2 regions of the Citrobacter braakii genome follow, and region 1 is predicted to be linked to the other one. Evidence: predicted binding sites of a transcription regulator. Region 1 holds the regulator's gene; the other holds the start of a gene.

The links. The regulator PhoB, encoded in region 1, activates phosphate uptake and scavenging genes when phosphate is short. The targets are predictions, from matches to a motif close to CTGTCATAAAACTGNCNNAT.
Region 2: the regulator PhoB is predicted to act here: its motif matches at 3,409-3,428, upstream of glpT (glycerol-3-phosphate transporter).

The regions. Positions count from the first base shown of each region.
Region 1 covers NZ_CP045771.1:4,736,454-4,752,549, forward strand. The annotation lists gene malZ (maltodextrin glucosidase) at 1-1,275, opposite strand, end outside; gene proY (proline-specific permease ProY) at 1,414-2,787, opposite strand; gene brnQ (branched-chain amino acid transporter carrier protein BrnQ) at 2,868-4,187, opposite strand; gene phoR (phosphate regulon sensor histidine kinase PhoR) at 4,593-5,888, opposite strand; gene phoB (phosphate response regulator transcription factor PhoB) at 5,939-6,628, opposite strand; gene sbcD (exonuclease subunit SbcD) at 6,819-8,021, shown strand; gene sbcC (exonuclease subunit SbcC) at 8,018-11,164, shown strand; gene araJ (MFS transporter AraJ) at 11,352-12,524, shown strand; gene mak (fructokinase) at 12,552-13,460, opposite strand; gene rdgC (recombination-associated protein RdgC) at 13,552-14,463, shown strand; gene ppnP (pyrimidine/purine nucleoside phosphorylase) at 14,514-14,798, opposite strand; gene GFC06_RS22435 (AroM family protein) at 14,870-15,547, opposite strand; gene yaiA (protein YaiA) at 15,795-15,986, opposite strand; gene aroL (shikimate kinase AroL) at 16,013-16,096, opposite strand, start outside.
Region 2 covers NZ_CP045771.1:2,574,543-2,590,638, reverse strand. The annotation lists gene nrdB (class Ia ribonucleoside-diphosphate reductase subunit beta) at 1-424, shown strand, start outside; gene yfaE (ferredoxin-like diferric-tyrosyl radical cofactor maintenance protein YfaE) at 424-678, shown strand; gene glpQ (glycerophosphodiester phosphodiesterase) at 851-1,918, opposite strand; gene glpT (glycerol-3-phosphate transporter) at 1,922-3,280, opposite strand; gene glpA (anaerobic glycerol-3-phosphate dehydrogenase subunit A) at 3,551-5,179, shown strand; gene glpB (glycerol-3-phosphate dehydrogenase subunit GlpB) at 5,169-6,428, shown strand; gene glpC (anaerobic glycerol-3-phosphate dehydrogenase subunit GlpC) at 6,425-7,615, shown strand; gene GFC06_RS11955 (Rpn family recombination-promoting nuclease/putative transposase) at 7,799-8,713, shown strand; gene yfaU (2-keto-3-deoxy-L-rhamnonate aldolase) at 8,757-9,560, opposite strand; gene GFC06_RS11945 (MFS transporter) at 9,586-10,875, opposite strand; gene rhmD (L-rhamnonate dehydratase) at 10,932-12,137, opposite strand; gene GFC06_RS11935 (IclR family transcriptional regulator) at 12,151-12,933, opposite strand; gene GFC06_RS11930 (nicotinamide mononucleotide deamidase-related protein YfaY) at 13,152-14,354, opposite strand; gene GFC06_RS11925 (YfaZ family outer membrane protein) at 14,434-14,976, opposite strand; gene nudI (nucleoside triphosphatase NudI) at 15,295-15,720, shown strand; gene arnB (UDP-4-amino-4-deoxy-L-arabinose aminotransferase) at 16,012-16,096, shown strand, end outside.

The DNA of each region.
Region 1 (16,096 bases):
CATCCACGCCATACAGGTCTGGGCGTCAATGAATTGCGGATCGTATGAGATATCGGTATTGGCGAGAAATCCCCATATCGGGAAGGTAAAACCGCGATAGTTCATGGCGGCATCTTCCGCGTCGGCCTGCAACCATTGGCGCGCGTCGCCAAAATGCTCGCCCACCACATACGCCTCTGACTGGGTCTCTTTCGCCGCCTGCGTAATTCCGGCCACGTGCTGCAGGTTGTTGTGCGCACCACCGGCCTCTCCCAGCATATGCACCACGTCAAGACGCCAGCCGTCCATACTCCACGGCGCTTTCAGCCAGTGGCGAACGATACTGTCTTCGCCGCGATAAATTTCATTCACCAGGCTTTCAGAGGAAAAGTCCAGCTTGGGCAGGCTGGAATACCCCAGCCAGTCGAGCGCGACGCCGTCGGCTGAGAAATGATACCAGTCGCGCCAGGGGGATTGCGGATTATGGCACGCGCCATCCGTTCCCCGATTATGTCGGTCAAACCAGGCGTGTGAATCGCCGCAATGGTTAAAAACACCGTCGAGAATCAGGCGCATCCCCTGCTGTTGGGTGGTGTGACGCAGGCGCAGCAGCGCCCTGTCGCCGCCAAACTGCGGATCAACATGACGGTAATCTTCGGTATCGTATTTATGCACGCTCGGCGCGGTAAATACCGGATTCAGGTACAGCGCCGTGACGCCTAACGTTTTCAGATACGGCAGCTTTTCGCTGATGCCGTCCAAATCGCCGCCATAAAACGTGGAGCCACCGGCCTGGGCCGTAAGCGGTTCATCCCACTCGCGCCGCACAATATCGTGTCCGGCGGCATGGTGGTAATAGACGTTATCCTGAGTCGCTTCACGCGACTGGCTGCGGGCAAAACGGTCCGGGAAAATTTGGTAAAAAATCTGATCGGCGGCCCACTGCGGACCGTTATCCGGCACATCAACAGCAAACTGCTCCAGACGCGCAGGCGGAAAACGGCTGAATCCCTGCGGGGTAAACCACAGCTGACGATCGAGCCAAAGTAATTTAAAACTATAGCGTCGACGAGGCTGTCCGCTGGAGAGATCGATCGCCGCTCTCCACGCGGTCACGCCCGGTTGCGGCTGGCTGCGTTGCTTGTGCATACCCAACGAAATCTCTTCGTTATCGTTTTCTGCGCGTAGCGTCACCCGCTGGGGTGGATTTTCCCCCGCCAGCCATAATGTAATCGTCAGTTGATCTTTGTTTTGCTTAACAAATGGGGCAACCGGAAGGTGCCAGGCGTTCAACATCACGTATCCCCTTTGATGATAATGACGTCACCTTGCCATAGCGAAGTGCAGGATCACTCATCATCTTAACGTTTATTGGGGGAGGAGTGTGGGGGAGGAGAAAATTGCCGGGTAACATTAAGCTACCCGGCAAAAATATTACTGCGCTTCAGCCAGTTGGCGCTCGCGACGGCGCTTGAAAACCCAGCCGGCAAGCAGCAGGATAATCCACGCAAAGCCGACGTATAGCGAAATGCGGGTATCCGGATGATAGCCGATAAGCGCGATGATAAAGACCAGGAAAATCAGGCCAATGACGGTCGTCACAACCCCACCCGGCACTTTAAATTTCAGCGCCCTAACCTCTTCCGGCGGCAGACGACGACGGAAGGCAATTTGTGACAGCAGGATCATAATCCACACCCATACCGTTGCGAAGGTCGCCAGAGAGGCGATCACCAGGAAGACGTTTTCCGGCATGATGTAGTTTAGATACACCGCAAACAGCAGCGCGATGGTCATCACCATCACCGTCACCCATGGCACGCCACGACGCGACGTCTTGGCGAACATTTTCGGCGCGCTGCCCTGCTCCGCCATACCATGCAGCATACGCCCCACGCCAAAGACGTCAGAGTTGATGGCCGACAGCGACGCGGTCAGGACTACGAAGTTAAGGATCCCGGCGGCAAAGGTAATCCCCATATGCTGGAACGTCAGAACGAACGGGCTACCGTCAGTGCCGACCTGGTTCCACGGGTAAATAGACATGATGACGAACAGCGTCCCCACGTAAAACACGAGGATACGCATCGGTACGGAATTGATGGCGCGCGGAATAGATTTTTCCGGGTCTTTGGCTTCGCCAGCGGTAATCCCGATAATCTCAATCCCGCCGTAGGCGAACATCACCATTTGTAGCGACATCACCATGCCGAGCCAGCCGTTGCTGAAGAAACCGCCGTTGCTCCACAGATTATGGATACCGGTAGGCTGTCCGCCGTTACCAATCCCCCAAATGATGATGCCAAAACCGGCGACAATCATGATGATAATGGTGGCGACTTTAAAGAATGAGAACCAAAATTCCAGCTCGCCAAACACCTTCACGCTCATCAGGTTGATGGCGCAGATAATCAATACCACGCTGAGTACCCAAATCCAGTGCGGTACGGCCGGGAACCAGACGCCCATGTAAATACCAAAGGCAGTCACATCGGCAATGGCGACAATCAGGATTTCAAAACAGTAGGTCCAGCCGGTTATGTAGCCTGCCAGCGGTCCGAGGTTTTCCTGCGCATAGCGCGAGAAGGAGCTGGCAGCAGGGTTATGAACGGACATTTCGCCCAGCGCGCGCATAATGATATACGCCGCTACGCCGCCGATAATATAGGCCAGCAACACGCTTGGCCCCGCCATTTTGATGGCATCGGCCGAGCCGTAGAACAGCCCGGTACCAATTGCTGAACCTAATGCCATAAAGCGAATGTGCCGGGTGCTCAGCCCACGCTTTAGCTTGTTATTACTTTCCATCGATTCCTAACCTGTTAACACAATAAAAAACCACGGGGCCATGTTAATAGCCCCGTGGTTAAAACTTATTGTCAGTGATATTAGTGTGCGCTGGAGGTCACTTGTCGACCCGCTGCACGATCCCAGATAACTGCCAGGACCACCATCACGACTGTTGGCATCAACCACGCCAGCCCCTGCTCCGCCAGCGGTAAACGCTGGGTCCAGGCCGGTAACACGTCGCCAATTGCAGAAGCTTTAATGCCATCAAGGATACCAAAAATCAGGCTGATAAACATCGCAGGTGCAATGACGCGGGAAGAATTATGCCACCATGAGCGGGTAAAACTTAATACAACCAGTGCGATACATGGCGGATAGATAGCCGTCAGCACCGGAATAGAGATCTGAATCAGATGGCTCAGACCCAGGTTAGAGACCACCATCGAGAAGCCGCCGAGGATAAATACCAGCGTACGATAAGACAGTGGAACGTACTGGGCAAAGAACTCTGCGCACGCGCAGGTCAGGCCAACAGCGGTGACCAGACAGGCGATGAAAATCAACGCCGCCAGCAGGAAGCTCCCTGCGCCACCAAAGGTGTGCTGAACATACGCATGCAGAATTGCCGCGCCGTTAGCAGACTGATCGACCAGAATTGCGCTATCTGAACCCAGACGGAACAACGCGAGATACAGCAGCGTTAAGCCCACACCCGCCATCAAACCCGCCCAAACGGTATAACGGGTCAGCAGACGCGCTTCAGTAACGCCACGCGAGCGAGCGGCGTTGACGATAACAATACCAAATACCATCGCGCCCAGCGTATCCATGGTCAGATACCCGTTCACGAAGCCATTAGAAAACGCCGCAGTTTGATAGGCTTCCATCGCATTGCTGATCGGGCCTGCTGGCCAGACGATTGCGGCGACAGACAGGACCACCAGCGCCAGGATTTTCAGCGGAGCCAGGAAATTACCAACCGTATCCAGCAGTTTGCCCGGATACAGCGAAACCAGAATCACAATCGCGAAATAGACCACGCTGTAGATAAGCAGTGGCAGCGCGGAGTCACCGGTCAGCGGTGCAATCCCGACTTCGAAAGAGACCGTTGCGGTACGCGGCGTAGCAAATAACGGTCCAACAGCCAGGTAGCACACGGTCGCCAGCAGCAAACCAGCGACTTTACCGATAGGCGTGCTCAGTCGGTCCACACCACCACCGACTTTCGCCAGCGCGACAACGGTAAGTACCGGCAGGCCAACGGCGGTAATCAAAAAGCCAAAAGCCGCAGTCCAGACGTGTTCACCTGCCTGCAAACCAACCATTGGGGGGAAGATGATGTTACCTGCACCAACGAACAGTGCAAATGTCATAAATCCCAAAGCGATAATATCGCGCGATTTTAACTGATGGGTCATAAAGTCTTACTGCCTGTGGATGTGGTGTTGAAAATAATAAATTTTTGCCTTTCCCTGGGGGACAATACAGCGGCATTTTTGCTCAATTCCAGCGGGAAACACTCCCAGACTGGCGCGGCGAAGAATAGTTTTTCGATTTACCGCGTAAATGCAGTCGGTATGACAGCACCTGGAGCGCAATTTAAACGCTTATAACGTTTTAAAGCAAGGTGGGATCCCAAAACCAGAACAATATAGCGATATGAAAAATGGGGTTAGCACAAAACACCATTTCATGGAAAAAGGTATGGGTAATAGTTCGAACAAAAAACAACCAAACGTCGTAAAATTCAGGATGGTTATATTGACCGCATAGAAAAAGCCAGCTTGCGCTGGCTTTTGGAAAGATTATCTTACGAATGCGCCTTAACCGTTAATTTTGGCAATTAAACGTTCCGGGATCACGAAACTAAATCGCGTCCCAACGCCTGGTTCGCTTTCGATATTCAAGCGACTGTCGTGATGATGCAGCGCATGCTTAACGATGGCCAGACCAAGTCCGCTGCCGCCCGTTTGCCGCGATCGCGCCTTATCCACACGATAAAAACGTTCGGTTAAGCGTGGAATATGCTCGGCGGCAATGCCTGGACCGTTGTCTTCCACGCAAAACTCCGCCCCCGACGCCACATGCTGCCAGCGTACGGTAATGTGCGTTCCCGCTGGCGTATGGTTCACCGCGTTGTAGACGAGATTCGAGATAGCGCTACGCAACTGCTCCTCGTTACCCCGCACGTTCAGGCTGTTATCAACATCAAAGGTAAACGTATGTTTTTGCTGGCTCAGCGTTTGCGCTTCGTGTTCGAGCACGCGCAGCATCATGGGCACATCGACCTTCTCATTCAGCAGTAGCGTCGGAGCAGCCTCAATTTTTGACAGCGTCAGCAGCTGTTTCACCAGCCCTTCCATGCGATACGTTTGTTCGCGCATGGTATGCAGCGCTTTTTCACGCGTCGTCCCTTCCAGCGGATGCTCCTGCATCATTTCCAGGTACCCTTGTAACACCGTCAGAGGCGTACGCAGTTCATGGCTGGCGTTGGCGAAAAAGTTACGTCGTGAACCTTCCAGTTGATGCATCTGGGTAACGTCGCGCGCCACCATCAGCAGTTGCTTATCGGTATAGGGCATCACGCGAATTTCCAGATGCCGTCCGGTATTGAGTACCAGATTGATCGGTCGGCTAAAATCGCGCGTTTTCAGATATTGTGTAAATTCCGGGTAGCGCAACAGGTTAAGAATATTTTGCCCGCTATCGTCCGGCCAGCGCAGTCCCAGAACCTGCTGAGCCAGTCCGTTACACCAGAAGATACCGCCTTCTTCAGTGGTCAGCACCACCGCGTCGGGTAGCGATTCCGCCCCGCTGCGAAAACGTTTAATCAGATTACCCAGTTCACGACGGCGCTTTTTGTTGCGCAGTTGCATTTGATGCAGCCCGTACAGCAACGGCTCCCAACTGCCTCGCCCCGGCGGCGGCGTCATGCTTCTGTCGACCCATAGCCACCAGGACAAACGTAATAAATTCCAGAAATGCCAGATAAGCAGGCCCGTTACCGACGCCAGTAAAAACCAGGGCAGGTAACCGAAAAAAGCGCTAAGGATAAATGCCGGTATGCAGCACAGGATCAGCTCCAGTACCAACCTTTTCCATGACAATCGTTCTAGCAAACGTCTTACTCCCTATACGGCCTATTCCTTCAGGCCCTGATTCTTGTCAGTCAGAAGCGGGTTGAAAAACGATATCCCGTCCCGCGAACCGTCTGCACCATACGATCGTGTCCGCTGTGCTCCAGCGCCTTACGTAAGCGGCGGATGTGCACATCCACTGTCCGGTCTTCCACGTACACATTGGTTCCCCAGACATGATTGAGGAGTTGCTCGCGACTGTAGACACGCTCGGGATGAGTCATAAAGAAGTGCAACAGTTTGAATTCGGTCGGCCCCATATCCAGCGGATCCTCGCCGGTCATCACGCGATGCGAGGTGGGATCAAGGCTTAGCCCCTGCATCTCTATAACCTCTTCCACCGCCATCGGTGAAATACGACGCAGAACTGCTTTAATACGCGCCACCAGCTCCTTGGGAGAAAAGGGCTTGGTAATATAGTCATCCGCGCCGGTTTCCAGCCCCCGGACGCGATCTTCCTCTTCCCCCCTCGCCGTCAGCATCATCACCGGGATATCCCGCGTCATCGCTTCGCGCTTGAGATGTTTAATAAACTGTAGACCCGAGCCGCCGGGAAGCATCCAATCAAGCAGGACGAGATCCGGCCAGGGTTCATTGAGTTGGTTCACAGCACTGTCATAGTCTTCGGCTTCAACGGGTTGAAATCCGTTTTGCTCGAGCACGAAGCAGACCATTTCACGAATTGGAGCTTCATCTTCTACGACCAGAATACGTCTCGCCATGATTTGCCCTGTTTGTAATTAAATCGTTTGCCATCAATACAGTGCCATTATGCGTCAGTTTTATGACAGATTTATGAAAAGATAGTCCAGGTTTAACGCAGCCCGGCGAATTATGACAGCCCGGAGACAAGATATTCCCACTCGTGAAGGGTTATAATCCCCGCCATTGTTTTACCGTCATGGAACTCTTATGCGCATCCTTCACACGTCTGACTGGCATCTGGGCCAAAATTTCTACAGCAAGAGCCGCGCCGCCGAGCATCAGGCCTTTCTCGACTGGCTGCTGGAAACGGCACAATCCCAGCAGGTGGATGCCATTATTGTGGCAGGCGATATTTTCGATACCGGCTCACCGCCTAGCTATGCCCGTGAGCTGTATAACCGTTTTGTCGTCAATCTGCAGCAAACCGGCTGTCATCTGGTGGTGCTGGCAGGCAACCACGACTCTGTCGCCACGCTCAATGAATCCCGCGATATTCTGGCGTTTCTCAACACCACGGTGGTTGCCAGCGCTGGCCATGGGCCGCAGATACTGCCGCTACGCGACGGTACGCCGGGGGCGATCCTGTGTCCGGTGCCTTTTTTACGTCCGCGCGACATCATCACCAGCCAGGCTGGGCTGACAGGACAAGAAAAACAGCAGCATTTACTGGGCGCAATCACCGACTATTATCAGCAGCAGTATCAGGATGCCTGCACGCTGCGCGGCGACCACAATCTTCCCATCATTGCGACCGGGCATTTGACCACCGTCGGAGCCAGTAAAAGCGACGCCGTACGTGACATTTATATCGGTACGCTGGACGCCTTCCCGGCGCAAAACTTCCCACCGGCAGACTACATCGCGCTGGGACATATTCACCGGGCGCAGGTTATCGGCGGCACGGAACATATTCGCTACTGCGGCTCGCCGATTGCCCTCAGTTTTGACGAGTGCGGCAAAAGCAAATGTGTACATCTGGTGAGCTTTGACGCGGGGAAACTTAGCGCCGTTGAAAATCTCACCGTGCCGGTTACGCAGCAGCTTGCGGTACTGAAAGGCGATTTAGCCGCCATTACTACCCAGCTTGAGCAGTGGCGCGGCGTGCAGCAAGAGCCACCGGTGTGGCTGGATATTGAAATCACCACCGACGACTACCTGCATGATATGCAACGTAAGATCCAGGCCTTAACCGAAGATTTACCGGTAGAGGTGCTACTGGTGCGCCGCAGTCGTGAACAGCGCGAACGCATTATGGCCAATGAACGACGTGAAACGTTAAGCGAGCTGAGCGTGGCAGAGGTTTTTGACCGCCGCCTGGCGCTGGAAGAACTCGAAGAACCGCAGCGTGAGCGGCTTAACCAGCTGTTTAGCGCAACCTTACAAACGCTCGCCGGGGAGGCTGAAGCATGAAAATTCTCAGCCTGCGCCTGAAAAACCTCAACTCCCTGAAGGGAGAATGGAAAGTCGATTTTACGGCAGAACCGTTTGCCAGCAACGGGTTATTCGCCATCACCGGACCAACGGGTGCGGGAAAAACGACCCTGCTGGACGCAATTTGCCTTGCGCTGTACCACGAAACGCCGCGCCTGAATACCGTGTCACAGTCGCAAAACGACCTGATGACCCGCGACACCGCGGAGTGTCTGGCCGAGGTCGAGTTTGAGGTGCGGGGCGAAGCCTACCGCGCATTCTGGAGCCAGAACCGGGCACGCAATCAGCCGGAGGGCAATCTGCAGGTCCCTCGCGTAGAGCTGGCCCGCTGCTCCGACGGTAAAATCCTCGCCGATAAGGTCAAAGATAAGCTGGAGATGACCGCCGAGCTTACCGGGCTGGATTACGGACGTTTTACCCGTTCGATGCTGCTGTCTCAGGGGCAGTTTGCCGCATTTCTCAATGCCAAACCGAAAGAACGCGCCGAGCTGCTGGAAGAGCTGACCGGCACTGAGATCTACGGCCAAATCTCCGCCATGGTATTTGAAAAGCACAAATCAGCGCGTACGGAACTGGAAAAATTGCAGGCCCAGGCCAGCGGTGTTGCGCTGTTAACGCCAGAACAGCTGCAATCCCTGACAGAAAGTTTGCAGGTACTTACTGACGAAGAAAAACAATATCTTACCTGCCAACAAGCCCAGCAGCAGCACCTCAACTGGCTCATGCGGCAAAATGAGCTACAGGCGGAGATAAACCGCCACCAGCAGGCATTACAGGCTGCACTTCAGGCGCAGGAAGACGCGCAGCCGCAACTGGCGGCGCTGAGTCTGGCACTCCCGGCCAGAGCGTTACGCCCACACTGGGAGCGAATCCAGGAACAAACGGCTACGATTGACCGTACGCGACAGAAGATTCAGGAAGTGAATGCTCGCTTACAAAGCAGCTTAGCGCTGCGCGGACGTATTCGTCAGCAGGCACAAACGCAGTCAGCCGCTATGCTCGCCGGACAGCAAACGTTAACCGACTGGTTGAAGGAACATGACCGCTTCCGCTTGTGGAGTAGCGAACTGGCAGGATGGAAAGCGCTGCTGGCCCAACAGTCCGACGCCAGCGTCCAACTGCGCCAGTGGCAGCAGTTGCGAGAGAACGACACGCGCAAGCTCGATGCGCTGGCGCTTCCCACGCTGACCCTTTCGGTACAACAGGTAACGGAAGCGCTGGCGCAACATGTGCAGCTTCGTCCGTTACGCCAGCGGCTGAGTAATCTGCACGGGCAAATCGCCCCGAAGCAAAAGCAACTGGCGCAGCTACGCGCCACGCTTGTGCAGCGTCAGCAGGAGCTGGCCCAGCGCAATGCGGTGCTTACAGAAAAGCGTCAGCGCTATAAAGATAAAAATCAGCAGCTTGCCGATGTGAGAATCATTTGCGAGCAGGAAGCCCGCATCAAAGATCTGGAAAGCCAGCGGGCACTATTGCAATCCGGCATGCCTTGCCCACTTTGCGGCTCCACCACGCACCCGGCGATTGAGCGCTATCAAACGCTCGAACTGAGTGTGAATCAGACACGGCGTGAAGCGCTGGAAAAAGAGGTCAAAACGCTTGCCGATGAGGGTTCAACGCTACGCGGTCAACTCGAGGCGATAACCCAGCAACTTCAGCGCGATGAACGCGAAGTACAAACGCTTTCTCAGGAAGAGCAAGCACTTACTCAAGAGTGGCAGACCGTCACCGCCAGCCTCAACGTGACGCTGCAACCGCAGGATGACATCGCCCCGTGGCTTGCCGCCCAGGAAGAGCACGAGCAGCAGCTTCACCAGCTGAGTCTGCGTCATACCCTGCAAGCGCAAATCACCGCACACACAGAGCAGATTACTCAGCTCCAGCAGCATATTGACCAGCGTCAGGCAACGCTAACCGCCGAGCTGGCCCGTCATGGTCTGTCCCTTCCGGCCGAGGGTGAAGTCGCCTCATGGCTGAGCGAACGGGCGAACGAAGCGCAAATGTGGCAGCAGCGCCAGAACGAACTGACTGAATTACAGGCTCGAATCGCCCAGCTTGCGCCGGTGCTGGAAACGCTGCCTGAAACCGATGCGCTTGGTGAAAACATTGAGAATCTGTCGCTGGAAAACTGGCGGCAGGTGCACGACGATTGCCTCTCTTTACAGGGGCAGTGGCAAACCTTACAGCAGCAGGAGACGCAGGAGGTTCAGCGCGCTGCAGAAATTCAGGCGCAGTTTGATACCGCATTGCAGGCCAGCATCTTTGCCGATCGCGACGCCTTTGTTGCCGCCCTGCTGGATGAAGAGACCTTTAACCGCCTTGAACAATTGAAGCAATCACTGGAAAGCCAGCGACAGCAGGCGCAAACGCTGCTTAATCAGGCGCAGCAGGCGCTGGCGACTCATCAACAACAGCTACCAATCGGGGTGGATCTCACGCTCACCGTGCAACATCTTCACGACGCGCTGGCGCAACTCACCCAGCAGCTACGGGAGAACACCACTCGTCAGGGCGAAATTCGCCAGCAGCTCAAGCAGGATGGAGAAAACCGCCAGCAGCAGCAGGCGCTGATGCTCGAGATTGCGAAAGTCGCACAGCAGGTCGAAGACTGGGGCTATCTGAACGCGCTGATCGGCTCGAAAGAGGGAGATAAATTCCGCAAGTTTGCCCAGGGGCTGACGCTGGATAATCTGGTCTGGCTTGCCAACAACCAGTTGACCCGTCTGCACGGTCGCTATCTGTTGCAGCGCAAGGCCAGCGAAGCGCTGGAGCTGGAAGTGGTTGATACCTGGCAGGCCGATGCCGTGCGTGACACGCGTACGCTTTCCGGCGGCGAGAGCTTCCTCGTGAGTCTGGCGCTGGCGCTGGCGTTGTCCGATCTGGTCAGCCACAAAACGCGAATTGACTCCCTGTTCCTCGACGAAGGTTTCGGCACGTTGGACAGCGAAACGCTGGATACCGCCCTGGATGCGCTCGATGCGCTCAACGCCACTGGCAAAACCATTGGTGTCATCAGCCACGTTGAAGCGATGAAAGAACGCATTCCGGTACAGATCAAGGTCAAAAAAATCAACGGACTGGGCTACAGCAAACTCGATAAAATGTTTGCAGTTGATGCCTGATAGCAGTTCGGCTCCTGGAGGCCGGATATGCGCCAGCGCTATCCGGCACGGCACATAGCACGATCGTGAATACACAAAGACGGATATGAAATGGCATTCCACTTCGCTTATCCGCAAGCTATCTCTATTGGCGGCGAACGTTCGCCGCTATGGCGCACATCGTGCGTCTTTCTTGTTGGCAGGTGGTATGAAAAAAGTCATTTTCTCTTTAGCTCTGGGGACATTTGGGCTGGGCATGGCCGAGTTTGGCATCATGGGTGTACTCACCGAGCTGGCGCGGGACGTGGGAATTTCCATCCCTGCCGCTGGCCATATGATTTCGTTTTACGCTTTTGGCGTGGTGCTGGGCGCGCCTATTATTGCGCTCTTTTCCAACCGCTTTTCTCTCAAGCACATTCTGCTGTTTCTGGTCACGCTGTGCGTGATCGGCAACGCCATCTTCACCCTCTCCTCCTCATATTTAATGCTGGCGGTGGGCAGGCTGGTTTCCGGCTTTCCACACGGCGCGTTTTTTGGCGTTGGCGCGATTATCCTGTCGAAGCTGGCCCGTCCGGGAAAAGTCACCGCCGCCGTCGCGGGCATGGTTTCGGGTATGACCGTTGCTAATCTGATTGGCATTCCCATCGGCACCTGGCTGAGCCAGGAATTTAGCTGGCGCTACACGTTTCTGCTGATAGCCGTCTTTAATATCGCCGTGATGGTCTCGATAACTTTTTGGGTACCCAACATCAGCGATGAAGCAAAAGGGAAACTGCGCGAACAATTTCACTTTTTGAAAACCCCCGCCCCGTGGCTCATCTTTTCCGCCACCATGTTTGGTAACGCCGGGGTTTTCGCCTGGTTCAGCTACGTCAAACCGTACATGATGTTCATCTCCGGCTTTTCCGAAGCGCTGATGACCCTCATCATGATGCTGGTGGGATTGGGAATGGTGTTGGGAAGTCTGCTGAGCGGTCGCCTTTCTGGCCGCTATACGCCGCTGCGTATTGCGGTAATAACCGACTTTGTAATTGTGCTGGCTCTGCTGCTGCTCTTTGCCTTTGGCGGGATCAAAGCCGCGTCGCTGATCTTCGCCTTTATTTGCTGCGCGGGCCTGTTTGCCCTGTCGGCGCCGCTGCAAATTTTGCTGCTGCAAAATGCTAAAGGGGGTGAGCTGCTGGGTGCGGCAGGAGGGCAAATTGCCTTTAATCTCGGCAGCGCGATTGGCGCCTGGTGCGGTGGTATGATGCTGACGCTGGGCTTTGCCTACAACTACGTGACGTTGCCGGCGGCGCTGCTGTCGTTTTCTGCAATGTCGTCGCTGCTGCTCTACGGTCGCCTGAAGCGCAGCGTATCCCGGATGACTCCCGTTGCCGGATAGCCTCTGCGCTACCCGGCAACGCGAACATTACTCCTGCGGCCACAACCAGGCCGCGCCGCGCACGCCGCTGGAGTCACCGTGCAGCGCCTTGCGTAGAGGCGTTTCGCACTCGCCGCCAAAGACAAACTGTTTAATCAACGTTGGTACGTTTTGATACAGTCGGTCGACATTGCTCATTCCACCGCCCAGCACGATTACATCCGGATCGAGAATATTCACCACATGTGCCAGTGATTTCGCCAGACGCAGCTCGTACCGACTCAACGCCTGTTCCGCCTGGGCATCCCGGGCATTAACAAGACTGATAATTTCACTGCCCTTGAGCGACTTACCGCTCAGACGCTGGTAGTCGGTGGCAAAACCGGTTCCGGAAATGAAGGTTTCAATGCAGCCTTGCTTGCCGCAATAGCAGGGCACTTCCTGCCGATAACGCAGTTCGTCTTCGTCCATCCACGGCAGCGGATTATGCCCCCACTCGCCCGCAGTACCGTTCCCGCCCGTGTGCGCCCGGCCGTTCAGCGCCACTCCTGCGCCACATCCTGTACCGATAATCACCGCAAACACGGTTTGCGCCCCCGCCGCTGCACCATCAACGGCTTCAGAAACCGCCAGGCAGTTGGCATCATTTGCCAGCCGCACTTCGCGATTCAGACGCGTACTCAGGTCTTTGTCAAAAGGTTGCCCGTTAAGCCAGGTCGAGTTGGCATTCTTCACCACTCCGGTGTAGGGCGAAATTGAACCGGGAATGCCCATCCCGACGGTTCCCGACTGCCCGGTGGCCTTTTCCGCCATCTCCACCAGCGCGGCGATGGTTTCTATCGTTTGCCGATAATCATCACGCGGCGTGGGCAGGCGATGGCGAAAAAGCTGTTCGCCTGCATCGCCAAGCGCGATAACTTCCGTTTTCGTACCGCCTAAATCGATACCTATACGCACTGTTTGCTCCTCTTCCCGATTAACAATGCAAGCATAGCGACAATTCGCTATCATGCCCGCTGGATTTAACGACAAGGCCGTGGAAATTATCATGCTGTGGTTCAAAAATTTAATGGTTTACCGTCTTAGCCGCGATGTTTCTTTGCGTGCCGAAGAGATGGAAAAACAGCTGGCATCAATGACGTTCACCCCTTGCGGTAGCCAGGATATGGCAAAAATGGGCTGGGTTCCGCCGATGGGATCGCACAGCGATGCATTAACGCATACCGCCAATGGCCAAATTATTATCTGCGCCCGCAAAGAAGAAAAAATTCTGCCGTCGCCGGTTATCAAACAGGCGCTGGAAGCCAAAATTTTCAAACTGGAAGCTGAGCAAGGTCGCAAACTCAAGAAGACCGAAAAAGACTCGCTGAAAGATGAAGTTCTGCACTCATTGCTGCCGCGCGCCTTTAGCCGTTTCAGCCAGACGATGATGTGGATCGATACCGTCAACGATCTGATCATGGTTGATTGCGCGAGTGCGAAGAAAGCCGAAGATACGCTGGCGCTGCTGCGTAAGAGTCTCGGTTCGCTGCCGGTCGTTCCGCTGACGATGGAAAACCCCATTGAGCTGACGCTGACCGAATGGGTTCGTTCCGGTACAACGGCACAGGGATTCCAGTTACTGGATGAAGCCGAACTAAAAGCGATCCTTGAAGACGGCGGCGTGATCCGCGCGAAAAAGCAGGATCTGGTCTGCGACGAAATCGCCGTGCATATCGAAGCGGGCAAACTGGTCACCAAGCTGGCCCTCGACTGGCAGCAGCGCATTCAGTTCGTGATGTGTGACGACGGCTCTATTAAGCGTTTGAAGTTTAGCGACGAGCTGCGCGATCAGAACGAAGATATTGACCGCGAAGATTATGCTCAGCGTTTTGATGCCGATTTCATCCTGATGACGGGTGAACTGGCGGCGCTGATTAAAAGTCTGGTGGAAGGATTAGGCGGCGAAGCGCAACGTTAAGCCGTACTTACCGAATGGCGGCACAATGTCGCCATTCGTCATTTCTATGCTTACAGATAGCGGCAAAGATAGGATGTTGGCTCTGCCACCTGCAGATGAAACTCGCTGTTGCCCGGTACGTTGAACACGTCCCCTGCGGCATACACCTTCCACTCGGTTTCCCCCGGCAGCAGCACGTTCAGTGCGCCGCTAACGACAGTCATCTCTTCAGGCGCCGCAGTACTAAAGGTATATTCGCCTTCAGCCATCACGCCAACACTGGCGCGGCCAGTACTGCTGCTGGTAAAACCGATCGATTTTACTTTGCCGGAAAAGTATTCATTACTTTGAAGCATACAACTGGCCCTATCTCGTGATTAAGTTGAGAACCAATATAGGGGGCTGACGTTCCACCTGTCACGCAAAATTACGCCAACAGTTCCGAAGCCAGTCGGGCAATCAACACATTAGACAGAAGAACCGGGACATCCAGCGATTTTTGCAGTAAATCGCGATGGCGTTGATTGAACCCCAGACAATCCAGCATGATCACATCCGCGCCTTGCTCCAGCAGTTCTTTCCCGGCATCAATCAATTGTTGTTCGCTACCTTCGATCGGATTCGCCACGGCATACACTGGTGGTGTTTGTAACACCTGCCATTTTTGCGTCTGGGCTTTGAGCAATTCGGTGACGGGGACAATAACCCCGACCTGATGCCCATCGACAATCGAGGCCACCAGCGGGGGGATAATACGTAACGGCTCCAATAGAATGCTATTGCGGGCGGTCAGGCGAGCGATTGAGGCGGTACTCATCAGCAGGATCACGTCAAAGCCCTGGTTATCCAACACCTCCACGATACTTTGCAGCGAGCGCTCTACCTTCTGGCGTGAGACATGCGCAAGTTGGTGGTCGCTGAGCAGCGTTAATAAAGGCTCGTCACCGGGCGAAACGCCGTACTCAGCCATCACATCTTCTCGCCGCATCTGTCCAAGCAGACTGTGGTGAGTAATGTGCTGTTCATCGATATATTCCGTCAGGAGCGGTAACACCTCACACATCGGCACCACGCCAATCGTGAGGATAGCCAACGACGCACTCATTTGTTGCTCCACCATCTTATTACTTTGCTGTGAAATCCCGGGCAAGTGCCGGGCGCTGACCTGCGCTACAAATGCTCAAAAGCGTAGCAGTTGATCGGCGGTGTATTGTGTAAAGATTCCAAATCATTCCGGTACTGGATTGTTATTGCTTAATTTTCAATTTTAACTGTATACGGCGAAATTTAAGAAAATGTGATGAACGCCCGTCCTGGCACTTTTCAGACTCGTGCCAGGACGGTGCTTAATATCAGGTTTTATCGGGGTCTTCGTAGCGTTTTTTGGCATCCATGGCTTCCTGCGCAGAAGGATGCTCACTGATCAACGTATTCGGTTTAGGGTGATCGGCTCGAAGTTGATACCAGGTTACCGTCTGGCCTGGCGTACCCTTTTCAACCGTAACAATGTTCGCTTGACGTGGGTAAGGTGGTTTTGTCGGCATAGTTCTTCCTTTTCACTGGATGAACATTAAGTATAGACACCGCCCTGTAACCGTGGCGCTGCCTGCGCCAGTATCTCAAGAATGTCTTCCACCACCTGCGCAGGTTTATG
Region 2 (16,096 bases), 2.2 Mb from region 1:
CCGCGATGAAGCCCTGCATTTGACCGGGACCCAGCATATGCTGAATCTACTGCGCAGCGGTGTGGACGATCCGGAAATGGCGGAAATCGCCGAAGAGTGTAAACAAGAATGTTACGACCTGTTCGTACAGGCCGCGCTGCAGGAAAAAGAGTGGGCGGATTATCTGTTCCGTGACGGCTCAATGATTGGCCTGAACAAAGATATTCTGTGCCAGTACGTTGAGTACATCACCAACATCCGTATGCAGGCTGTCGGACTCGACTTGCCGTTCCAGACCCGCTCTAACCCAATCCCATGGATCAACACCTGGCTGGTGTCTGATAACGTGCAGGTTGCGCCGCAGGAAGTGGAAGTCAGCTCTTACCTGGTCGGCCAGATCGATTCGGAAGTCGATACCGACGACCTGAGTAACTTCCAGCTCTGATGGGCCGCGTTACTCTGCGCATCTCTGGCACACAACTGCTGTGCCAGGATGAACACCCTTCCCTGCTTGCCGCGCTCGAATCGCACAATGTTGAAGTTGAATACCAGTGCCGCGCAGGTTATTGCGGCTCCTGCCGTACCCGTCTGGTAGCGGGACAGGTCGACTGGATTGCCGAACCTCTGGCCTTCATTCAGCCAGGTGAAATTTTGCCCTGCTGCTGTCGGGCAAAAGGCGATATTGAAATAGAGCTGTAACGCGTGGCGGGATAAAAATTACGACTAAAAAAGAGCCGCCGATGGACGGCAGCTCTTTATTTCTCCTGGAGGCAGGTATGGCCACGTTGACGGCAGACGGCCTTATCTAGCCGTTAATAACGTTTGATCCAACCAGGCCTGTGACCGGAGGTGCATCACAGACCTTGTGCCATTACTCTTTATTCAGGAATGTCACTGCTTTGTCGGGGAAGTCGGTGAACAGCCCGTCAACGCCCGCCTTGTTATACAGAATGTCATACAGCTGGTTTACGTCAGTGGTGTAATCCGGCAGTTGATCGGCACGAACGGTATAAGGATGCACCACCATCTTATTCTGATGCGCGTCCTGTACCATGCCCGTTAACGAGATATTGCCTTTCTTCGACTTCTCATCAATCAGCATGTGATAGTCCGGCCCAATGCCGTCCGCATACTGCGCAACCTGCTTCATGGCACCCGGTTTAAACATCCAGTCGTAGTTGTAATTAACCCAACTACCGTCCGGCTTTTTCTCCTGAGTTTCATTCCAGTCAGTGTACGCAATCAACTGTACCAGATTGAGATCCATCCCCATCTTCGGTTCCAGTTCATTCTTAATGCGCTTTAACTCTGCGACATCAAAACACTGTAGATAAACCTTGTCATTCTTGTCGGTGTACCCGTACTTTTTCAGCACTTCCAGCGTTTTAGCCGCAATGTCCTTCCCTTCCTGATGATGGAACCACGGCGCTTTCATTTCCGGGTAAATGCCAATGTTTTTACCGGTTGAATGATTTAATCCCTGAACGAACTCAATCTCTTCTTCGAAAGTGTGCACACGGAAATCAGATTTACCCATCGGGAAACGCCCTGGGTAGGTCTGGACCTTTTTGCCATTTTCGATATCAAAGCCTTCGGTAAATTTCAGCGATTTAATCTCATCCAGCGTAAAGTCGATAGCGTAGTAGCGCCCATCTTTACGCGCACGATCCGGGAAACGCTCGGCAACATCGGTGACGCGGTCAAGGTAGTGGTCATGCAGGACAACCAGATGGTCGTCCTTGGTCATCACCAAATCCTGTTCCAGGTAATCAGCCCCCTGAGCATAAGCCATCGCTTTTGCTGGCAGCGTATGCTCCGGTAGATAACCGCTGGCGCCACGGTGCGCAATCACGATTTTTTCTGCGGCAACCGCCGCGCTGCTCACCACAATACCTGTCAGCATTAGCGCCACGCTGAGACTTTTCAATGTGGTTTTCATCTATTAGCCCCCGTTACGCTTCAGTGCGATCTCTTCGTGATGGCGTTTTTCGCCAATCATGACGACCACCAGCAGAATAACCGCCAGCACGCTACCGCCAATCATCACCATAAAGCCGCCGTCCCAACCGAAGAAGTCAACGGTATAGCCAACAATGGCGCTCGCCGCTACGGAACCGCCGAGATAACCAAACAGACCGGTAAAGCCAGCCGCCGTACCCGCCGCTTTTTTCGGTGCCAGTTCCAGCGCATGCAGACCAATCAACATTACCGGACCGTAGATCAGGAAGCCGATGATAATCATACAAGCCATATCCACGTTCGGGTTGCCTGCCGGGTTCATCCAGTAGACGATAGTCGCGATAGTCACCAGCGTCATAAAGAACACGCCGGTCGCACCACGGTTGCCACGGAAGACTTTATCCGACATCCAGCCGCACAGCAGCGTGCCCGGAATACCCGCATACTCATACAGGAAGTAGGCCCAGGATGATTTATCCAGCGCGAAATGTTTCACTTCTTTCAGATAGGTCGGGGACCAGTCCAGGATGCCGTAGCGCAGCAGATAAACAAACACGTTGGCGATAGCGATGTACCACAACAGTTTGTTCGGCAGTACGTATTGCATGAAGATCTGCTTCGCAGTCAGCTCTTCTTCCGCTTTCTCGTTGTAATCGTCCGGGTAGTCGTTCTTGTACTCTTCGATAGGCGGCAGGCCACAAGACTGCGGCGTATCACGCATCAGAGCAAAAGCAAACAGCGCGACGACGATCGCACCGAAAGCAGGCATGTACAGCGCCGCTTTCCAGTCATTGAACCAGGCCATACCCAGCAGGAACAACAGAGGAGGCAGACCACCGCCCACGTTGTGCGCACAGTTCCAGACGGAGACAATGCCCCCACGCTCTTTCTGCGACCACCAGTGCACCATGGTACGACCACACGGCGGCCACCCCATTCCCTGGAACCATCCGCAGAGGAACAGCAGCACAAACATAACCGCAATGCTCGAAGTCGCCCACGGCACAAAGCCCATGAACAACATGACTGCGGCGGCCAGAATCAGACCCGCTGGCAGGAAAACGCGCGGATTCGAGCGATCCGAAACGGACCCCATGATGAATTTCGAAAATCCGTAAGCAATGGAGATACCGGATAACGCAAAACCCAGATCGCCACGCGAGAAACCTTGCTCAACCAGATACGGCATCGCAAGGGCAAAGTTCTTACGTACCAGATAGTACGCGGCATAGCCAAAGAATATCCCCAGAAAGATCTGCCAACGTAATCGACGATATGTCGGGTCGATCTCCGCTGCAGGCAAACGCGCCGTGTGTGACGCTGGTTTAAAAATGCTCAACATAGTGTAGCCTCCGTGGCCGTCTTTCATTCGAAGTAAACACTGCAGTTCGTCATTACTACCCTACCGCTCCCAGTGTGGCCGCGATGTTAAGGAAAGATACATAACAAAAATGTGAAACGCTGCACATATTGTTACAGATTTATGACAAATGTTCATAAAGGCGCACGAAATCACGTTTCATTTTCGAATAATGAGCGATTATGCGCGAAATCAAACAATCCATGTTTTTTATGTGGCTAAATGATAAAAAACGAACTGTGAGGAAAAACAATGAAAATTCGCGACTCGCAAACAAGTGACGTGATTATCATTGGTGGAGGAGCAACAGGTGCAGGGATCGCACGCGATTGTGCGCTGCGCGGGTTGCGCGTCATCTTAGTGGAACGCCACGATATCGCCACAGGGGCGACCGGACGTAACCACGGTCTGCTGCACAGCGGTGCACGCTACGCCGTCACCGACGCTGAATCTGCCCGGGAGTGCATCAGCGAAAACCAAATTCTCAAACGTATCGCCCGTCATTGCGTTGAGCCGACGGACGGTCTGTTTATTACCCTGCCGGAAGATGAACTCTCCTTCCAGGCAACCTTTATTCGCGCCTGTGAAGAGGCCGGTATTCGCGCAGAAGCAATTGACCCTAAGCAGGCGCGCATTATCGAACCTTCCGTCAACCCACAGCTGATTGGCGCGGTAAAAGTGCCGGACGGCACGGTTGATCCTTTCCGCTTAACCGCCGCCAACATGCTGGATGCGCGTGAGCATGGCGCAGTAATCTTAACGGCGCATGAAGTGACGGGACTGATTCGTGAAGGGGCAACGGTTTGCGGCGTGAACGTACGCAATCATCTGACGGGTGAGATGCAGTCTCTGCATGCACCGGTAGTCGTCAACGCCGCCGGGATCTGGGGCCAGCGCATTGCGGAATATGCCGATCTGAGCATCCGTATGTTCCCGGCCAAAGGTTCGCTGCTGATTATGGATCACCGCATTAACCAGCATGTCATCAACCGCTGTCGTAAGCCGTCTGACGCCGATATCCTGGTGCCCGGTGATACCATTTCGCTGATTGGCACCACCTCACAGCACATTGATTACGATGATATCGACAGCAACCGCGTCACCGCAGAAGAGGTCGATATACTGCTGCGTGAAGGCGAAAAACTGGCGCCGATTATGGCGAAAACGCGCATTTTACGCGCCTACTCCGGCGTGCGTCCTCTGGTAGCCAGCGACGACGATCCAAGTGGACGTAACGTCAGCCGTGGGATTGTACTGTTCGATCACGCCCAGCGTGACGGACTGGACGGGTTTATCACCATTACCGGCGGCAAATTGATGACCTACCGCCTGATGGCAGAGTGGGCCACCGATGCCGTTTGCCGTAAACTGGGCAATACCCAACCTTGCACAACGGCAGACACGGCGCTGCCTGGCTCACAAGAATCGACCGAGCATACGCTCAAACGCGTGATCTCGTTGCCCGCGCCACTGCGCGGCTCAGCGGTCTACCGTCACGGCGATCGCACCCCTGCGTGGCTTAGCGAAGGTCGTCAGCACCGCAGCCTGGTCTGTGAATGCGAAGCGGTCACTGCAGGTGAAGTGCAGTACGCCGTCGAGAATTTGACCGTCAACAGCCTGCTGGATTTGCGTCGCCGTACCCGTGTTGGAATGGGGACCTGCCAGGGCGAATTGTGTGCCTGCCGCGCCGCAGGTTTGCTGCAACGTTTTAATGTCACCACCGCCGCGCAATCTATCACTCAGCTTTCCGATTTCCTCAATGAACGCTGGAAAGGCGTGCAGCCTATCGCCTGGGGAGATGCGCTGCGCGAAAGCGAATTCACACGCTGGGTCTATCAGGGATTGTGCGGTCTGGAAAAGGAGCACCAGGATGAAATTTGATACCGTCATTATCGGCGGCGGCCTGGCCGGACTACTGTGCGGCCTGCAACTGCAAAAAAGCGGTTTACGCTGCACGATTGTCACTCGCGGCCAAAGCGCCCTGCATTTCTCCTCCGGCTCACTGGATTTGCTCAGCAACTTACCCGATGGCCAACCGGTGACGGATATAGAAGCAGGCCTGAATGCGCTGCGCACTCAGGCACCCGCGCACCCGTACAGCACCATCGGAACGCACAACGTCCTGGAGCTGGCCCAGCAGGCGCAAAATCTGCTGGAAGAATGCGGAACGCATTTGCAAGGCAAGGTACATCAGTCACATCAACGCATCACCCCGCTGGGAACGCTGCGCTCAACCTGGTTAAGTTCCCCGGAAGTTCCGGTCTGGCCGCTGTCCGCGCAGCGTATCTGCGTTGTAGGTATTAGCGGTTTACTGGATTTTCAGGCACATCTCGCCGCGGCGTCGCTGCGTCAACGCAATCTCAGCGTCGAGACGGCAGAAATCGATCTGCCTGAGCTGGATGTCCTGCGTGATAACCCGACCGAGTTTCGCGCCGTCAATATTGCGCGCCTGCTGGATAACGAAGATAAATGGTCGCTGCTCTATGACGCTTTACTGCCAGTAGCAAAAACCTGCGACATGATAATTATGCCGGCCTGCTTCGGTCTGGCGGATGAACAGCTCTGGCAATGGCTTAACGAGCGCCTCCCCTGCTCGCTGACGCTGTTACCGACCCTACCGCCTTCGGTACTGGGTATGCGTTTGCATAACAAATTGCAGCGCCAGTTTGTGCGCCAGGGCGGCGTCTGGATGCCGGGTGATGAAGTGAAGAAAATCACCTGTCAGGACGGCGTGGTCAGCGAAATCTGGACCCGTAATCATGCCGATATTCCTTTGCGGCCACGTTTCGCCGTGCTCGCCAGCGGCAGCTTCTTCAGCAGCGGGCTGGTCGCCACGCGTGAGGCCATCTACGAACCTATCCTGGGGCTGGATGTACAGCAAACCGCCACGCGCGCCGAGTGGTATGAGCGTGACGTCTTCGACCCACAACCGTGGCAGCAATTTGGCGTTACGACCGATGCCGGGCTGCGCCCGTCGCTGGCGGGACAAACGATAGAGAACATGTATGCCATCGGTTCCGTTCTCGGCGGATTCGACCCTATCGCCCAGGGTTGCGGAGGCGGCGTGTGCGCTGTTAGCGCCTTACACGCCGCACATCATATTGCGAAACGTGCAGGAGGCCAGCAATGAGCGACACACGTTTTGAAAGTTGTATCAAATGCACGGTGTGCACCACGGCCTGCCCGGTAAGTCGCGTCAATCCGAACTACCCTGGTCCTAAACAGGCCGGACCGGACGGTGAGCGTCTGCGCCTGAAAGATGGCGCGTTATATGACGATGCGCTGAAATACTGCATCAACTGTAAGCGCTGCGAAGTGGCCTGTCCGTCAGATGTGAAGATTGGCGATATCATCCAACGCGCGCGCGCCAAATACGACACTACGCGTCCGTCGCTGCGTAACTTCGTCTTAAGCCATACCGATTTGATGGGTAGCGTGTCCACACCGTTCGCCCCGATAGTGAATACCGCCACCTCACTCAAACCGGTGCGTCAGTTGCTGGATTACGCGCTAAAAATCGACCATCGCCGTACGCTGCCGAAGTACTCTTTCGGTACCTTCCGCCGCTGGTATCGCAGCGTTGCCGCACAGCAAGCGCAATATCAGGATCAGGTTGCCTTTTTCCACGGCTGTTTTGTGAATTATAACCATCCGCAGCTCGGCAAAGACCTGATCAAAGTGTTGAATGCGATGGGAACCGGGGTGCAACTGCTGAGCAAAGAGAAATGCTGCGGCGTACCGCTGATTGCCAACGGCTTTACCGATAAAGCGCGTAAGCAGGCGGTGAGCAACGTGGCCTCCCTCAGAGAAGCAATTGACGGCAAAGGCATTCCGGTGATCGCCACCTCATCAACCTGCACCTTTGCGCTGCGTGATGAATATCCGGAAGTGCTGGACGTCGACAACTCAGGTCTACGCGAACACATTGAACTGGCAACCCGCTGGCTGTGGCGCAAGCTGGATGAAGGCAAAACGCTGCCGCTGAAAACGCTGCCGCTGAAAGTGGTCTACCACACGCCATGCCACATGGAGAAAATGGGCTGGACGCTCTACACGCTGGAACTGCTACGACAAATTCCAGGGCTGGAGCTAACGGTGCTGGACTCGCAATGCTGCGGGATTGCCGGGACATACGGCTTTAAAAAGGAAAACTACCCGACATCGCAGTCCATTGGCGCACCGCTGTTCCGCCAGATTGAAGACAGCGGCGCTGATATCGTCGTCACCGACTGCGAAACCTGTAAATGGCAGATTGAGATGTCGACAAGCAAACGCTGCGAACACCCCATCACCCTGCTTGCCAAAGCGTTAGGTTAATTCTGTTGCCCGGTGGCGTTGGCTACCGGGCATTTTTGCGAATGCCGTTGTACATAACTGAATACGTTGCAACCGGACGTATTTATCTCTGACTCCTCCACGCAAAGAATCAATTCCACGAATGCAGCCCGCGTCATCCGTGGGTACCGTCACGCCATCTTCTTCCTCTGGTGACGGACTACCATGGCTAAATCAGCAACATCAACACCGCATGATGCGGTTTTTAAAAAGATAATTTCTTATCCTGAGATGGCTCGCGATTTTCTTGAAATTCACCTTCCCGTCGCATTACGCGAGATATGTGACCTGCAAACGCTGAAGCTGGAGCCTACCAGTTTTATCGAAAAGGATCTCCGTGCTTACTATTCCGACGTATTGTGGTCGTTAAAAACCCGCGAAGGTGAAGGCTACATCTACTGCGTTATCGAACATCAGAGTACAGCGGTACAACACATGGCATTTCGCCTGATGCGTTATGCCACTGCCGCCATGCAATATCACCTGGATGCCGGATACAGAACGCTACCTCTGGTTATCCCCATGCTTTTTTATCACGGGCAACAGAGCCCGTATCCGTGGTCGCTCAACTGGCTGGACGAATTTGATTACCCACAACTGGCGCGCAAGCTTTACTCAGAAGCATTTCCGCTAGTGGACATCACTGTGGTATCTGACGACGAGATTATGCAGCATCGGCGTATCGCTCTACTTGAACTGATGCAAAAACATATCCGCGATCGCGATGTGATGGGACTGGTGGACAGGCTGGTCGCGCTTTTAGTTACTCGTACCGTTAATGACAGCCAGTTGCAAACGCTGTTTAATTATCTGCTACAGCGCGGTGAGGCTTCTCATGTCAGCGAATTTATCCGTGAAATTGCCGGGCGCTCACCCCATAACAAGGAGAAATTGATGACGATCGCAGAGAAACTACGCCAGGAAGGCCATCACAATGGATTGCAGGAAGGCTGGCTAAAAGGAACACGAGAAGAAGCATTACGTATTGCCCGCATGATGCTGGAGCGAGGCATCGATCATGAGACAGTCCTGACCATTACCGGATTTTCTGCTGACGACGTGACAGAGCATCACCATTAGGAGCTATTTCAGGCCCGATGGCGCTACACCACCGGGCCCGATATTAATAACTACTTTTCAACGTTTGCTTACTCTGGTCTGGCTTAAACATTGCCAGCCTGCGATCCAGCGCTTCGGTATAAAGCATGGTATCCACGCCTACCGCGACAAAATTTGCTCCCCATTGCAGACATTTCTGCGCCATTGCTGGGTCAACAGCGAGGAAACCGGCTGCTTTTCCGGCTGCGCGAATACGGCGAATGCTTTGCTCAATGATCCGCTGCACCTCCGGGTGTCCGGCATTATCCGGATAGCCCAACGACGCAGAAAGATCCGCCGGGCCAATAAAGACACCGTCAATACCGTCAACGTCCAGAATGGCATCCAGATTATCCAGTGCCGCTTTGCTTTCGACCTGTACCAGCAGGCAGAGTGATTCATTAGCCTGGGCCATATAATTGTCGATACGCCCCCAGCGCGCCGCCCGTGCCACGCTGGCGCCGACACCACGCTCGCCGAGCGGTGGATAACGAGTCGCGGAAACCACCTGAAGCGCCTGCTCTGCGCTGTCGACCATCGGGACAAGCAGCGTCTGCGCGCCAATATCCAGCACCTGCTTGATCAACGCTTTACTGCCCTCCACCGGGCGAACCACAGGCTGGCTGGCATAAGGCGCAATCGCCTGCAACTGATGGTAAAGATCCTGCACCGTGTTCGGCGCGTGTTCTCCATCAATCAGCAGCCAGTCATAGCCCGACGTCGCGGCAATCTCCGCCATGTAAGAGGTGGTCGAACTAAGCCACAGGCCGACCTGGACTTCCCCTTTGCGTAATCCTTCTTTGAAGGGATTTGATAACAATGCGTTCATAACGATCCTTACAACGTAGATAAGATTAATGATGCGCAGCGCCTGCTTGTGAAACTGAACGGTTCACACTCAGCGTAAAGATGATTAGCGAGCCAATAATCGCGACGCCCGCGAGGACCAGCAGACCCGCCGCATCGCTGGCAAACACCGTTTCGGCTTTGACGCGCAGAATGGGAGCAATAAAGCCGCCGACGGCACCAAACAGGTTGACGAAGCCGATCCCCGCCGCCAGAGCTGTCCCGGAAAGAAGTTGCGTTGGCATCGTCCAGAACACCGGCTGTACCGCAATGAAACCGACCGCCGCGACGCAGAGCGCCACAATCGCCAGTACCGGTGAAACCAGCCCGGAAAGGCCAATGCCGATTCCTGCCGCCAGCAGCGTCAGCGCGGCAACATTACGCCGGTCGCCGGTGCGATCGGAGTAGCGAGGAATAAGCCATGTACCAAACAGCGCCGCCACCCACGGTATTGCCGCCACGACCGAAGCCGTAAAGCCCACTTTTGTCCCTAACAACGCAGCAACCTGAGTTGGCAGGAAGAAGATCAGGCCATACACCGCCACCTGGATCGTCAGATAGATAATCGCCAGTTGCCAGACACGGCCATTACGCAGCGCATCCGACAGGCGTGAAGTGACCTTTTTTTCCTCTTCACTTGTCAACTGGCTAATGAGCATCGCCTTTTCCTCCGCGCTCAGGAAACGCGCCTGCTGCGGGGTATCATCCAGCCAGAAGAAGGTGAAAACACCCGCGCCTACCGCCAGTAAACCTTCGATAACGAACATCCAGAACCATCCCGGATGCCCCATAAACCCGTGCATCTCCAACAGCGCACCGGAAAGCGGCGATCCCAGGGTTAACGCCAGCGGCGCCCCCATGTAGAACAGCCCCATGATGCTGGCGCGGTTACGCTGGGGGAACCACTGGGACGTCAGGTAGATCATACCGGGGAAGAAGCCCGCCTCTGCCGCCCCCAGCAGAGTACGGATAATCAGGAATTTCGATTCAGTATCCGCCCATGCCATCGCCGCAGAGAGGAATCCCCACAGCAACGTGGTGGTACCAATCCAGGTTCTGGCACCAAATTTACGCATCAACAGGTTGGCAGGAACCCCCAGAAAGGCGTAAACCACAAAGAAAATCCCCGCGCCCAACGCATAAGCTTCGTTGCTCAGACCGGTATCAATCTGATAGGTCTCTTTGGCAAAACCGATGTTCGAGCGGTCAAGAAACGCCAGCACATACAGCGCCAGCATAAAGGGAATCAAACGGGCGCGGTTTTTCTTCACCACACCATCAAGTAACGTGGTACTCATAGCAAGATCCTCAAAGAAATGAGGGCGTTGCCGTGGCATTGGCAACGCACTGGTCATTAGTGGCTATAAGGGCGCTTCAGATTGCAGTCGCGGTTAAGCTCGACGCCAAATCCTGGTTTGTCGAGCACCGACTTATGAATGCGGCCATTGACGGGTACCGGTTCGTCCAGAAGGATCGGATCAAACTGTGGACGCATCGTTGAACAATCCGGGCTGGTCATCAAAAACTCGCTGAACGGGGTATTGGTGAACGTGATTACCGCGTGGTGCGAGTAAACCGAGGAACCATGCGGCACCACCAGCTGTCCGCGCGATTTAGCAATAGCGGCAATTTCCACCAGCGTGGTTAACCCACCGCACCAGCCCACATCAGGCTGCATGATATCGATGCCGGTTTCTGAGAGTGTGCGGAAGGACTGCAGCGTCCCGTGGTGTTCACCGCTGGTGACCATCATCCCCGCCGGGGCGTTACGTTTCAGCTCGCGATAGCCTTCATACTGCTGCGGCGGCAGACACTCTTCGATCCACTTCAGATTAGACGGTGCGCAGGCATGGGCCAGTTTGGTGGCATAGTTCACGTCCTGACTCATCCAGCAATCGAGCATCAACCAGAAATCCGGACCGCATTTCTCACGCATGTCGGCTACCATTGCCGCATCTTTGCGGATCCCTGCATCCCCGTCGTGCGGCCCCCAATGGGTTGGCATTTTGCCGCCAATAAAGCCCATCTCTTTCGCCAGATCAGGGCGCGCACCGGTCGCGTAGAATTGAATTTCGTCGCGTACCGCGCCACCCAATAGTTTGTAGACCGGTAAACCCACCACCTTGCCAAACAGATCCCACAGCGCCAGATCCACGCACGAGATGGTGTTCATCACCAGACCGCCGGAGCCGGAGTAGTACATCGTTGCGCCCAGCATCTGGTCGTGAATGAGTTTGATATCACTGACGCATTTCCCTTCAATAAAACGATTGAGATGCTTTTCCACAATAAAGCACCCCATCTCCCCTGCCGTGGAAACAGCAAAACCGGTCTGTCCGTTTTCAGCTTCCACTTCAACAATCAGTGTTCCTAATACGTTGATGCCAAAGGACTGGCGCGATTGCTCATATTCACGATATTTGCTCATTGGCGTGGCGATATGATCGTCAATCCAGTGGTTAGCGCCCTGATCGTGATAGTCGCCGCCGCCAGCGCCTTTATCCGCCGTAGCACCACCGGTAAACCAGGCACGAACGTGTTTAATTTTAGGTAGGGTCATGGTGTTCTCCTTTTTATGAAGCGAGTGAGTCGAAGGGACTTTTCCATCCCAACAGGCGTGAAATATCCCTGGCGCAGGCAATCGCTTTACCGGCCAGATAATCACGGTTCTCTTCGTTAATTTGCAGACGAGTGCCGACGACTGAAATCGCGGCGGTCAGTTCATTGTTAGCGTTAAAAACAGGCGCTGCAACGCAGCGAACATCGGGATAATCTTCGCCATTATCAAAGCTCCATCCACGCTGTCGAATACGCTCCAGCTCGTCATTCAACTGCTGTGGCCTGGTGATAGTGGTCGGCGTTGCCTGTTCCCATATCAGCTGTTCAATAATGGCTTTTCGTGCGGCTGCCGGTTGCCAGGCCAGCAGGCATTTGCCGATACCCGAGCGATAGAGCGAAAGACTTTTCCCTTCGTGGGAGCGCACGCTGATAGTGGATGACGATTCCACTTTCAGAATGTAATACGCGCTTTCGTGGTCGATGATCCCGAGATGGCAAAGTAACCCTGTCTCATCCATCAGCTGTGTCAGCCGGGGACGCGCCAGTTCACGTAAATCCATCTTGCTCAGCGCATGCCCGGACAACTCAACCAGCTTGGTCCACAGGCAGTAATTTTCCTGATGATCAATGCTGATAAAGCGCTGACGCTTCAGTTCGTTAAGTAACAGGTACGCGGTGCTTTTTGGAATACCCAGCGCCTCTATGATGGTGGCGGCGCTACATGGGCCGATACGCGCAATGAGATTGAGTATTTCGATCGCCCTGGTGAGCGCGGGAACTTTGCTTGATTCCAACATACTGGACTCCAGTCTTAGATACTGGAATCAGTGTGGTAGGTTAAGGGGGTTAAAATTGTGAAGCGCATCAAATCCTCTCGTTCTTCCAGCTGGCTGGAGAAAAAACGAGCATAATTGTGAACTAACGCACGGATTTTTTTACAGAGAGTACAACAGGTTGGACTGATAACGGGAAGGCCAGAATGCCTTCCCATAACAAGCGCGTGAGACAGTGCAAGTCAGGAAGGCAGCGTCAGGGATTCAACCACTTCTATCCAACCGTGTTCGGTGGCAATATCCTGCCCGTTGAGCCAACGGCGCAGCATATTGAGCGCCATCATTGCGCACACTTCCTGACGCACCGACAAACTATAACGATTAGCGTTCAGCCGTACGCGTAAGGCATGCGTTCCATCAGGCGTTGCCAGCGCAAAGTTAATATGTTCGTTTTCGAAAGCCGATACCGCCAGCGCCAGCCCGGCATAATGGTTGCCGCGTCGTTCGGTTATCCAGTGTGCCGTTTGCGCCAGCGTTTCTTCCTGGGGCGGAACCACTTCGCTCGCCAACAGCGGAGCATTCGCGCGCGAAAGCTGCAGCGCCACCAGACCACCGGTAAATTGTTCGCTTAGCGTCAGGCTGTATTGCCGTTCCTGCAACGTACGGGCGATTTGCGCGGGTAAACCTTCCGTACCTTCGAAAATCATATTCTGCCCGGCAACCCGCTTAACTTCTGGCCACAGCGCCAGCATAGCTTCCCGTTGGGAATCCGGCCCGGTCAGCTTTAGTTCGATAATCGGCATTGACGAGCGGTAGCCCATTGTCACTCCCGGAGGCAATTGCAGCGGATCCAGGCTCTGCGCCAGCTCGCTTTCAGAACGACCAAAGGTGGTTAATCGCAGGCATAGCGGGGGTTGAGACAGCGAAAAACGCTCACGCAAACGCGGCAGGATCTCATGCTCAACCATGACTTTAAATTCTGATGGCACTCCCGGGGTAAAGAACATCAGGCAGCGGTTAAGCTTCAGGGCAAACCCACACGCGGTTCCTACCGGATTATTGATGAATTCCGCACTGGCAGGTAGCTCAGCCTGTTTGCGGTTACTCGGTGCCATCACGCGTCCACGATCGCGGAAATAACGCGTCATCTCGGCGAGCCATGCTTCATGCAGCACCAGCCCTTCACCTTTTGCCGTGGCCGCCGCCAGCGCGCTCAAATCATCGCTGGTTGGTCCCAGACCGCCGTTAACGATCAGTACATCGGCATGTTCGCTACGCTCACGCAAAACGGCGACCAAATCATCAAGATTGTCACCTACCGTGTTGCGACGGGTTAGTGGTAACCCCTGATTAAAGAAAAAATCGGCCAGCCAGGCGGCATTCGTGTCGACGATTTGTCCGTGCAACACTTCATCCCCGGTGGATAGCATCTCCACGTTTAACATCGTGTTCTCCTGCTTTTATGATGAAAACACTATAACGCATGGAGGGGGGAAGGCGCGACTGAACGCCGCGCCGGAAAAATCAGAAACTCGCGTTAACCCCAACGTACGGGCCGTCAGCAATCGCGTTATCGCGGTTACCGTCTTTGCCTGCCAGGTTCAGGTAGCGATAACCGGCTTCAATGCTCAGCGGACGCATAATGGTCAGACGCGCACCTGCATTCGCTTCTTCATAGCTGTCGATACCGCTGGAAAGAGAATCGGGAGAGTAATAATACTCACCAAACAGGCGGAGGCTGTCGCCAATCGGCCACTGCAAACCGCCACCGACCGCCGCCGCGTAACCCTCGTCACCATCATTCGGGTTAGTATAAATGCCTTTCCCACCGACCGTTGCCAGCAGCGGACCGAGAGGAATATTCAGACCCAGTCCCAGCCCGGCCGCATCGCCGTCGTCATCGTTATGCATCCAGTTACCGCTGACGGCCAAACCGGTGGTCTCAGTACCCATACCGAACCCCAGGTTGGTGTAGTCTTCGCCAGCCTGGCCGCTGATGCTAATCGCGCTCGCCGACGCGGAAACAAACAGCATTCCGGCAAAACCCAACATTAAACTTTTTTTCATTTTCTATCCTTTCCAGCAAGAATCAAAACATAGCCCCAAAACCGGTGAATTGTACTGTTAGATCACGAGGAATCAATGCACTAAAAAAGCGATGCAATAACATATTGTAAGCAAATACTACTCACAAGATTTAGATAAGGTTAAATTCTTGTAGCAATTACACCGCTGAGGGCAGCAGAACGCCATTTTCAACAAACATCCTGTTTTCCCTGGCAAAGCGGCGTTATTCGTCGATGAAGCGTTTTTTCTACCGTCAGCAAAAGGTAAGATGCGTGCACGATGGAATTTTCTATACCTCCCCCTACAAGGATTCGACTTATGCGCCAAAGAACAATTGTTTGCCCATTAATTCAAAACGATGGCTGTTATTTACTGTGCAAAATGGCTGACGACCGCGGTGTGTTCCCCGGTCAGTGGGCGCTTTCTGGCGGCGGCGTTGAACCGGGTGAACGTATTGAAGAAGCTTTGCGCCGTGAAGTAAGAGAAGAGCTGGGCGAACAACTGGTGTTATCAGATATTACGCCATGGACCTTCAGTGACGATGTTCGCACCAAAACGTACGCCGATGGCAGTCAGGAAGAGATTTATATGATTTATCTCATCTTCGATTGTGTGGCGGCTAATCGTGAAGTGAAGATTAACGAAGAATTCCAGGCATTCGCCTGGGTTAAAGCGGAAGATCTCGGCTCTTACGATTTAAATATCGCCACGCGTAAAACGTTAACCTTGAAAGGATTACTGTAAATTATCATTTTAATAACGGCATATAATTAGCATTCTTAATAGCGGCATTGCGCTCATCAGTCTGCAGATAACAGCAATGTCGTCCAAACTACTCAAGAACCTACATGATCTTTTTTTCATTAAGATAAATAAAAAATACGCTATTCCTCTCTCTTTCCCAAACCTTAAACTCTTAAGGATAAATTAACCTTCCGTCATTACCCTTTGAAGCCTGATGAAATAATTAACGACGCCCCTGTTTATCACTAAAAATAAAATGTCGGTGGCGTTAAATGGCTTGAAGGAATAATGATGTCTGACTTTTTGCCTTTCTCTCGCCCGGCAATGGGGGCAGAAGAACTTGCTGCTGTGAAGACGGTTCTGGACTCTGGATGGA